2 regions of the Lysinibacillus sp. NPDC096418 genome follow, and region 2 is predicted to be linked to the other one. Evidence: predicted binding sites of a transcription regulator. Region 2 holds the regulator's gene; the other holds the start of a gene.
What was found. Region 2 encodes LexA, which represses DNA repair genes until DNA is damaged. Its sites were predicted from a motif close to CGAACATATGTTCG; they were not measured.

Region 1: recA (recombinase RecA) is a predicted target of LexA. The motif match lies at 2,405-2,418, and genes of this name have one in related genera.

Annotation. Positions count from the first base shown of each region.
Region 1 is NZ_JBIWEY010000002.1:218,592-223,026, forward strand. It holds gene ACIQZG_RS03620 (helix-turn-helix domain-containing protein) at 1-438, shown strand, start outside; gene pgsA (CDP-diacylglycerol--glycerol-3-phosphate 3-phosphatidyltransferase) at 486-1,064, shown strand; gene ACIQZG_RS03630 (competence/damage-inducible protein A) at 1,082-2,338, shown strand; gene recA (recombinase RecA) at 2,500-3,564, shown strand; gene ACIQZG_RS03640 (RbsD/FucU family protein) at 3,737-4,204, shown strand; gene ACIQZG_RS03645 (DeoR/GlpR family DNA-binding transcription regulator) at 4,198-4,435, shown strand, end outside.
Region 2 is NZ_JBIWEY010000015.1:78,528-82,962, reverse strand. It holds gene ACIQZG_RS13115 (carbon starvation CstA family protein) at 1-363, shown strand, start outside; gene ACIQZG_RS13110 (prepilin peptidase) at 487-1,257, shown strand; gene ACIQZG_RS13105 (gamma-glutamyl-gamma-aminobutyrate hydrolase family protein) at 1,273-1,992, shown strand; gene lexA (transcriptional repressor LexA) at 2,055-2,672, opposite strand; gene yneA (cell division suppressor protein YneA) at 2,840-3,154, shown strand; gene ACIQZG_RS13090 (YneB family resolvase-like protein) at 3,151-3,816, shown strand; gene ACIQZG_RS13085 (DUF896 domain-containing protein) at 3,881-4,114, shown strand; gene tkt (transketolase) at 4,242-4,435, shown strand, end outside.

The sequences.
Region 1 (4,435 bases), on a different contig from region 2:
GATAGTGACAAAGAACAACAAGATAAAGAAAAACTAGATAAAGAAAATGCATCAAAAGAAGATACTGATAAAGAAGAGGATAAACCGGAAGAAGATGTCGAAGATGTTAAACAAGCCATTTCTCCTGGTACAATCGAAGCTGATGGTGAAACAACTTCGTATACATTAACTGGTACAGATGTATTTAAACTTCGTATTGAAGTATCAGGTCCAACCTGGGTCGGTATTCGTGATCAAAGCAAAACAGAATTACTAGCAGATACGCGAGCATATAATGCAGGAGAAGTTGTGGAATTTGATGCAACGGCTCAAAATTATGTACGTATTCGTCTAGGGAATTCAGCAAATGCAAAAGTATATATTAATGACGAGCTTTTAACGTATGCACAACAAAGAGTAACGCAAAACATCGTCATCAATTTCAATAAAGAACAGTAGTCACCTAATGGTGACTACTTTCTTTCATCATGAAAGGTGTTAGTGAAATGAATATTCCAAATAAAATTACCATCTCTCGTATTTTACTTATCCCGTTTTTTGTCATTGTAATGATGTATGACTTTGGATGGGGGACAATGTCGTTATTTGGCGCAGAAATGCCTGTTCATCATTTTATAGGTGCCCTTATTTTTATTATTGCTTCTACAACGGACTGGGTAGATGGATATTATGCGCGTAAATATAATCTTGTCACAACGTTCGGGAAATTTTTAGATCCACTTGCGGATAAATTACTTGTTTCTGCGGCGTTTATTTTAATGGTAGAGCTTGATATGGCATCAGCTTGGATTATTATTATCATTATTAGTAGAGAGTTTGCTGTAACAGGATTACGCCTAATTTTAGCAGGTGGTGGTGAAGTCGTAGCGGCAAACCAACTTGGTAAAATTAAAACATGGGCACAAATTGTTGCGATTGCAGCAGCACTCTTACACAATACAATTTTCACATTAATTGGTATTCCATTTGATACAATCATGTTATATATTGCATTATTCTTTACACTTTGGTCAGGATGGGATTATTTCTATATAAATCGTCGTGTGTTACTTGAGTCTAAATAAGAGGGGTCTTGTGGGTCATGAATGCTGAAATTATTGCGGTTGGTTCAGAGTTGCTTTTAGGTCAAATTACGAATACCAATGCGAAATTTATTTCCAGTCAATTATCTGAGCTTGGGATAAACGTGTTTTATCATACAGTAGTTGGAGATAATTCGAATCGTCTAGTGGAGGCGATTACGGTAGCTGAATCGAGAGCGGATTGTATTATTTTTTCTGGTGGTCTTGGTCCAACGAAAGATGATTTAACGAAAGAAACAATTGCACGACATTTAAATCTCGATTTGGAATTTGATAAAGCTGCTTTAACATCGATAGAACATTTTTTTTCAAAACGTGGTCGGCCAATGACAGACAATAATCGAAAGCAGGCACTTGTGTTAGCAGGTAGTGATGTACTAGCAAACCACCATGGCATGGCTCCTGGGATGATTCTCTCGAAGGCTGGGCGTACATATATTTTACTACCTGGTCCTCCGAAAGAGTTGGAGCCAATGTTCCAATATGAAGCAAAACCAAAACTGGTTGCTTTGTTAAATGCTGGTGGGGTTATCATATCTCATGTAATGCGCTTTTATGGCATTGGTGAGGCTGAGTTAGAGGATCGTGTGCAAGATATTTTAGATGCGCAAACAAACCCAACAGTTGCACCGTTAGCATCTGATGGAGAAGTGACATTACGTGTGACGGCAAAGGCAGAAACAGAGGTTGAAGCACAGCAGCTCATTGCGGCGAAAGTGACTGAAATTCAAGCAATTGTAGGCGATTACCAATATGGTATCGACGATGATTCTCTGGCATCTAAAACAGTAGAAATGCTGTTAGATAATAATCTCACAATTTCTGCAGCAGAAAGCTTAACTGCAGGTTTATTTCAATCAGAGCTTGCAGAAATTCCAGGTGTAGGAGGCACGCTCATTGGCGGGGTTGTCACTTATACAGAGGATACAAAGGTTAAGCAACTTGGCATTTCGAAAGAATTACTTGATACCTATGGAATTGTCAGTAGTGAATGTGCATCAGCAATGGCTAGTGCCGTTCGCGCTAAGTTCAATACGAATATTGGCATCGGTCTTACTGGTGCAGCAGGGCCAACAGCTCATGACCATCAGCCTGTAGGTACTGTTTGGATAGGCATTGCTATTGATGATGAAGAACCAATTACGTACCTACTACATTTATCGGGCATGCGTAATACAAATCGTTTACGTGCGGTGAAGTTTACATGTCATTATTTAATGCAATTGCTCGGGGACCGTGGTTTTTCAAAACGATAATGAAATAGTTGAAAATGAGAATTTGGATAGGGAGAACTTATCCAAATTTTTATTTTGAAGAAAAATCGAATAAACGTTCGCTTTTTTCTTGCGTGTTTTCTCAAAAACAAGTATAGTAGAGATAGACAAAAACAGTGAACGTTTTCAAAGGAGGAAATACATTGAGTGATCGTAAAGCAGCCTTAGAACAGGCGTTAAAACAAATTGAAAAGAATTTCGGTAAAGGGTCAATTATGAAACTTGGCGAAAAAACAGATTTAGAAATCGCAACATCTTCAAGTGGTTCATTAGCACTTGACGCAGCATTAGGTGTTGGTGGTTATCCTCGTGGACGTATTATCGAAGTGTACGGTCCAGAATCTTCTGGTAAAACAACAGTAGCACTTCATGCGATTGCTGAAGTACAAGCAAATGGTGGCCAGGCTGCATTTATCGATGCAGAGCACGCACTTGATCCAATCTATGCACAAAAATTAGGTGTCAATATTGACGAGTTACTGCTTTCTCAGCCAGATACTGGTGAACAAGCGCTTGAGATTGCTGAAGCATTAGTACGTAGTGGTGCCATTGATATTATTGTCATCGACTCTGTAGCAGCACTTGTACCAAAGGCTGAAATTGAGGGTGATATGGGTGATTCGCACGTTGGTTTACAAGCACGTTTAATGTCACAAGCATTACGTAAGCTATCAGGTGCTATTAATAAATCAAAAACAATCGCTATTTTCATTAACCAAATTCGTGAAAAAATCGGTGTAATGTTCGGGAATCCAGAAACAACTCCTGGTGGTCGTGCCCTTAAATTCTACAGTTCAGTACGATTAGAAGTTCGTCGTGCAGAAGCGATTAAACAAGGAAATGACATTATGGGTAACCGTACAAAAATTAAAATCGTGAAAAATAAAGTAGCACCGCCATTTAGAACTGCAGAAGTCGATATTATGTATGGTGAAGGTATTTCTAAAGAAGGCGAAACTGTAGATTTAGGTGTTGAATTAGACATCGTACAAAAAAGTGGTTCTTGGTATGCATATGGTGACGAACGTCTAGGACAAGGCCGCGAAAATGCCAAGCAGTATTTAAAAGAGAACACTGCTGTATTAGAGGAAATCGCCAATAAGATCCGTGCATCTTATGGTATTGCGGCTTCATCTTACACAATCGCAGCACATGATGAGGAAGAAGAGGACGAAGAATTACTACTTCTTTTAGAGGAAGATAAATAAAAATTTTGAAAACACCCATCGCGATGATGGGTGTTTTTGTGTCTAAATTTATTTATAAATCTATACATACACTTTTTGTGAGAAACATATAAGTAATTAATGGTTTTGTGTTTGATATTTTTTGCTTTTTTTGTTTTTACTGATAAAACCAAAAAAGAAGGTGATGCAAATTATGTTAAAGAATATCCCAATGTCGCTTTCACCAGAGTTATTAAAAGTGTTAATGGAAATGGGACATGGTGATGAAATTGTGTTAGCCGACGGAAATTTTCCAACATACTCACACACAAACAAAGCAATTCCGTTATCTGGTGTGTCAATTCCTACTGTGCTGGAAGATATATTAACACTGTTCCCTTTAGACTCCTATGCTGACTTTGCCGTTGTGTATATGATGCATGGACCAGAAGTAGAAACACCAGAAATTTGGTCAACCTACGCAAAAATACTAGAGAAGACTGATAATAATCAATTTTTACCGTACAAACTAGGACGCTTAGCATTTTATGAAAGAGCTAAAAAAGCATATGCCATAGTAGCGACGAGCGAAGCCGCAATTTATGCGAATGTAATTTTAAAAAAGGGCATTATTGCAAAGGAGCCTAAGCGCGTTGATAGAAATGAGGAAGATATATGTTAGCAATTGAAAGACAAAAGCAAATTATATATAAGGTGAACAAGCAACAAAATGTCAAAGTATCGGCGTTAAGTAAGCTTTTTCAAGTTACAGAGGAAACGATTCGTAGGGATTTAGAAAAGCTTGAAGCAGAAGGGAAGTTAGCAAGAACACATGGTGGGGCAGTTTCCGTGGAAGCTGATGAATTCGAACTGCCTTTTGTACAACGAGAAATACTGTTTCAGCAAGAGAAAG
Region 2 (4,435 bases):
CCGTTATTCGTTATTTCTTATGGATTAACGAAAATAGATTTTAATATTTTATGGCGCTACTTCTCATGGGCAAACCAGGTAACAGCTGTTATCGCGTTATGGGTAGGCGCAATGTATCTATTCCTTTCCTTCAAAAATCACTGGATTGCGACTGTACCAGCAATTTTCATGACAAGCATGGTATTTGTCTATATTCTATTTGAGCCAACGATGGGCTTTGGGTTGCCGTTAACTGCTTCTTATGTGGGAGGTGCTGTAGGGGCGATTGCCATTACTGCATTGTTCTTTACCTACGCACACAAACAACGAGGTACAGGCTTCGTACTTGATGAGGATGTTACGTCATTCAAGGCTAAAATTTAAGGTGAGTGTGTTTCCGCCAAAAAAATTCGGTGGAAGCACACTTTTTTTGGTAAATAAAACAAAAAAACATGTATGATACATAGTAAGAGATGGCGGTCGATTCAGAGGAAGCGGAGGAACATATTGGATTGGCTAATTAGTAGTTTGATTTTTGTATTTGGACTAGTCTTTGGTTCGTTTTTTAATGTAGTTGGCTTACGTGTACCGATGAAGGAGTCAATTGTATCGCCACCTTCACATTGTACGATATGTCAACGTCAGCTGAAGCTACTAGATTTAGTACCGGTGTTGTCGTTTTTATTGTTAGGCGGGAAGTGTCGTGGTTGTGGGCACAAAATCTCATGGATTTATCCGTTAATGGAGCTTATCACAGGCGGGTTATTTGTTTTTGCTTATTGGCAACTTGGATTTAATGTGGAGTTTTTGATGGCATTGCTATTTATTTCACTACTTGTCATCATTGTTATATCGGATATTTCGTACATGTTGATTTCTGATAAAGTGCTGATTTTCTTTTTGCCGCTATTCATCGTCGGGCGGATTTTATCTCCTTTAACGCCTTGGTGGGATAGTTTACTAGGTGCTGTTGTAGGATTTGGCATATTATATAGCATTGCTGTGTTGTCACGTGGTGGTATGGGTGGGGGCGATATTAAGTTATTCTTTTTAATCGGGCTCGTGCTAGGCACGATAGATTCTCTATTGACGCTGTTTTTAGCAGCTGTGATTGGTATATTTGTGGGCATTATGATTCTACGTGTACGGGAACAAGAGAAACAAAAGCATGTGCCATTTGGTCCATCGATTGCCCTTGCGGCGATTATTGTGTATTTCTATGGCGATAAGATTTATGAGTGGTACTTTATATTATGGAAGAAAGTTGAAATTTTTTAATGGGGGAATGAAATTTTGAAACCGGTAATTGCAATTACCGCTTGTGCGGAGGATGATTTATCTTCACGTTTAAATGCGGCATATAGTAAGAGTATACTAGAAGCAGGCGGGATACCAATCATAGTGCCATTTGGTGTTGATGAGGATGTCTCGCAGGTTTTATCTATAGCAGATGGGTTATTACTTTCGGGTGGTCATGATGTGCATCCATTCTATTTTGGTGCAGAACCGTCTCCGAAATTAGGGCAAATTTATCCTGAACGCGATATGGTTGAGCTTGCATTGACAAATAGAGCTATCGAGAGAGAAATGCCAATCTTCGGAATTTGCCGAGGTATTCAATTACTTAATGTCGCACTTGGGGGTACATTATATCAGGATATCGATTCGGAAGTTCAAAGTAATAAATTATTAAAGCATGCACAACAAGCAGCTAGAGGTGTTGCAACACATTATGTAAATATTGACGAAGGTAATTTATTAATGAAAATTATTGAACAAAAGCAGCTTGCTGTTAATTCGTATCATCACCAGGCAATCAATGTGCTGGCTGAGTCATTGAATGTTGTTGCAACGTCGAGTGATGGCATAATCGAGGCTGTAGCGCATGAAGCATTACCTTTTTGTTTAGGCGTTCAGTGGCACCCTGAGGAACTAGCAATTGCGGGAAATGAAGCGGCGAAACAGCTATTTAAAGCATTTGTCGAGGCTAGTAAGGCATATAAAACAAAATAATAATAATAGAAAAGCTGTCCAATACAGTCAGATTTAGACTGGTAGGGCAGCTTTAACTTTTACTATTGTACGCGGCGATAAAGACCAACTACTTGTCCTAAAATCGAAACTTGGTCCACAATAATCGGTTCCATCGTAGCGTTTTCAGGTTGTAAGCGGAAATGCGTTTTTTCTTTGTAGAAGCGTTTAACTGTTGCTTCATCTTCTTCTGTCATCGCTACAACAATGTCACCATTATTCGCTGTTGACTTTTGCTTTACAATGACTAAATCCCCGTCCAAAATCCCTGCCTCAATCATGGATTCACCCATAATTTCTAGCATGAATAGTTGATCCTCACTAGTACCGTATGTGTCTGGTAATGGGAAGTATTCCTCGATATTCTCAATCGCGGTAATTGGTGAACCTGCCGTTACTTTACCAACTAAAGGCACGTGAATGACACTTTGCTTTTGAATGGTATCTTCAGGCTCTAGGATTTCGATCGCACGTGGTTTTGTTGGGTCACGGCGAATTAAGCCTTTTTGCTCTAAACGTGCTAAATGACCATGCACAGTCGAGCTAGAAGCAAGTCCTACAGCTTCTCCAATCTCACGTACAGATGGTGGATAACCTTTTGCACGAACCTCTTCTTTGATGAATGCTAAAATGTCCTCTTGCCTTTTCGAAACTTTTTTCATAATGCTCACCTCTTTAACTTTATGTACTCGTTTTCCTTATTAAATAGTATAGCAGAATGCGAACACGTATGCAAACATAGGTTCGAAAAGTGTTTGACAAAAACGTTTGTTCGTTTTATTATGAGAACATACATTCCGAACAAACATTCTAAAAGGGGAAATTGATAATGAGTTGGATGAAAAAAAACATACATATTTCAATTTTACTAGGAGCTTGCGTATTATTTGCAGGATATCTCTTAATAACTGATCCTGGAGAAATTACATATAAAGAAATTGATATCAAACATGGCGATAGTTTATGGTCGTTAGGTGAACTACATCGTGGTAAAATGGCTACTGATGAGTGGATACAAATCGTGAAGCTAAAAAATGAATTAACAGATTCGAAAATCGTGGCAGGAAAGTCATTAGTTATTCCAGTAGTTGGCGAGCAAGCTAAACCCATCAATACAATAGAAATTGCGAGAAATGAACAATGATGAATGAAAAACAATCGGCTGTTGTCTATTGCCGTGTTAGTACTGAAAAAGAGACGCAAAGCTCATCACTTGAGCGACAAGAAGATGAACTTGTAAGCTACGCAAAAAATCAAGGTTACAGTATAAAAGGTGTCTTCAAAGACAAGCATAGTGGCTATGATGTTGAGCGAGAAGGACTCCTTGAAATGCTAGATTTTATAAAAGAAGAAGGCGTGAATGCTCTTTTCGTTCAAGATGAAACACGTTTAGGCCGTGGTAATGCGCGTATGGCAGTCCTTCATTTATTGCAAAAAACGGAAACAGATGTTTTTTCGGTGGAAGATTCAGGACCAGTTCAGCTAAATGAAATGGACACGATGTTACTAGAAATATTAGCGATTGTAGAAGAGTATCAGCGCAAAATTCATAATGCAAAAATCCGCCGCGGTATGCGCCGTGCAGTCGAAAACGGTTACCGCCCTGAAAAAAATCTAACGAATCGTGGAAATGCATATGGACAAGAGCGAAAAGAAGTACCGATTGAAGAGATTATCCAGCTTCGTAACAAAGGCTTTACTTTTCAAGAAATTGCAACAACGCTTAGAGGTTTAGGCTTTAATGTCAGTAAAGCTACTGTACATCGAAGATTCCAAGAACACCAAGAAAGATTAGAAGGCAAATAATTTGCTCTTCTAATCTTTTTTGCATACTTTTGTAGTAGTATAAGTACGAAAGAGGTGTGGAATAATGTTATCGAAAGAAAAAATTAATCGTATCAATGAATTATCAGCAAAGGCAAAAGCAGGAAATCTAACAGAAGCAGAGGCGAAGGAACGTTCAGCACTTCGTAAAGAATATTTAGACACCTTCCGTGCAACAATGCGTGATACAATCGAAAATGTGAAAATTGTGGATGCAGAAGGAAATGATGTAACGCCAGAAAAGGTAAAGCAAGCCAAAAAGAATAAATTCTTGAATTAATGTGACGTTTTTTTGATTTAGTATTTCATAAATCTTACGTAGTATTACAAAAGCATTGTTTTCTTATGGAATCTTGACTAAACTGTAAAAGTACAATATCTAGGACGAGAAAGGATGTCACAATATCATGACTCAACATGCGGATCAACTAGCGATTAATGCTATCCGAACATTGTCAATCGATGCAATTGAAAAAGCAAATTCAGGTCACCCAGGTTTACCAATGGGGGCTGCACCAATGGCTTACACGCTATGGACGAAACAACTTCGCCACAATCCAGCTAATCCAAAATGGACTAACCGCGACCGTTTCGTACTTTC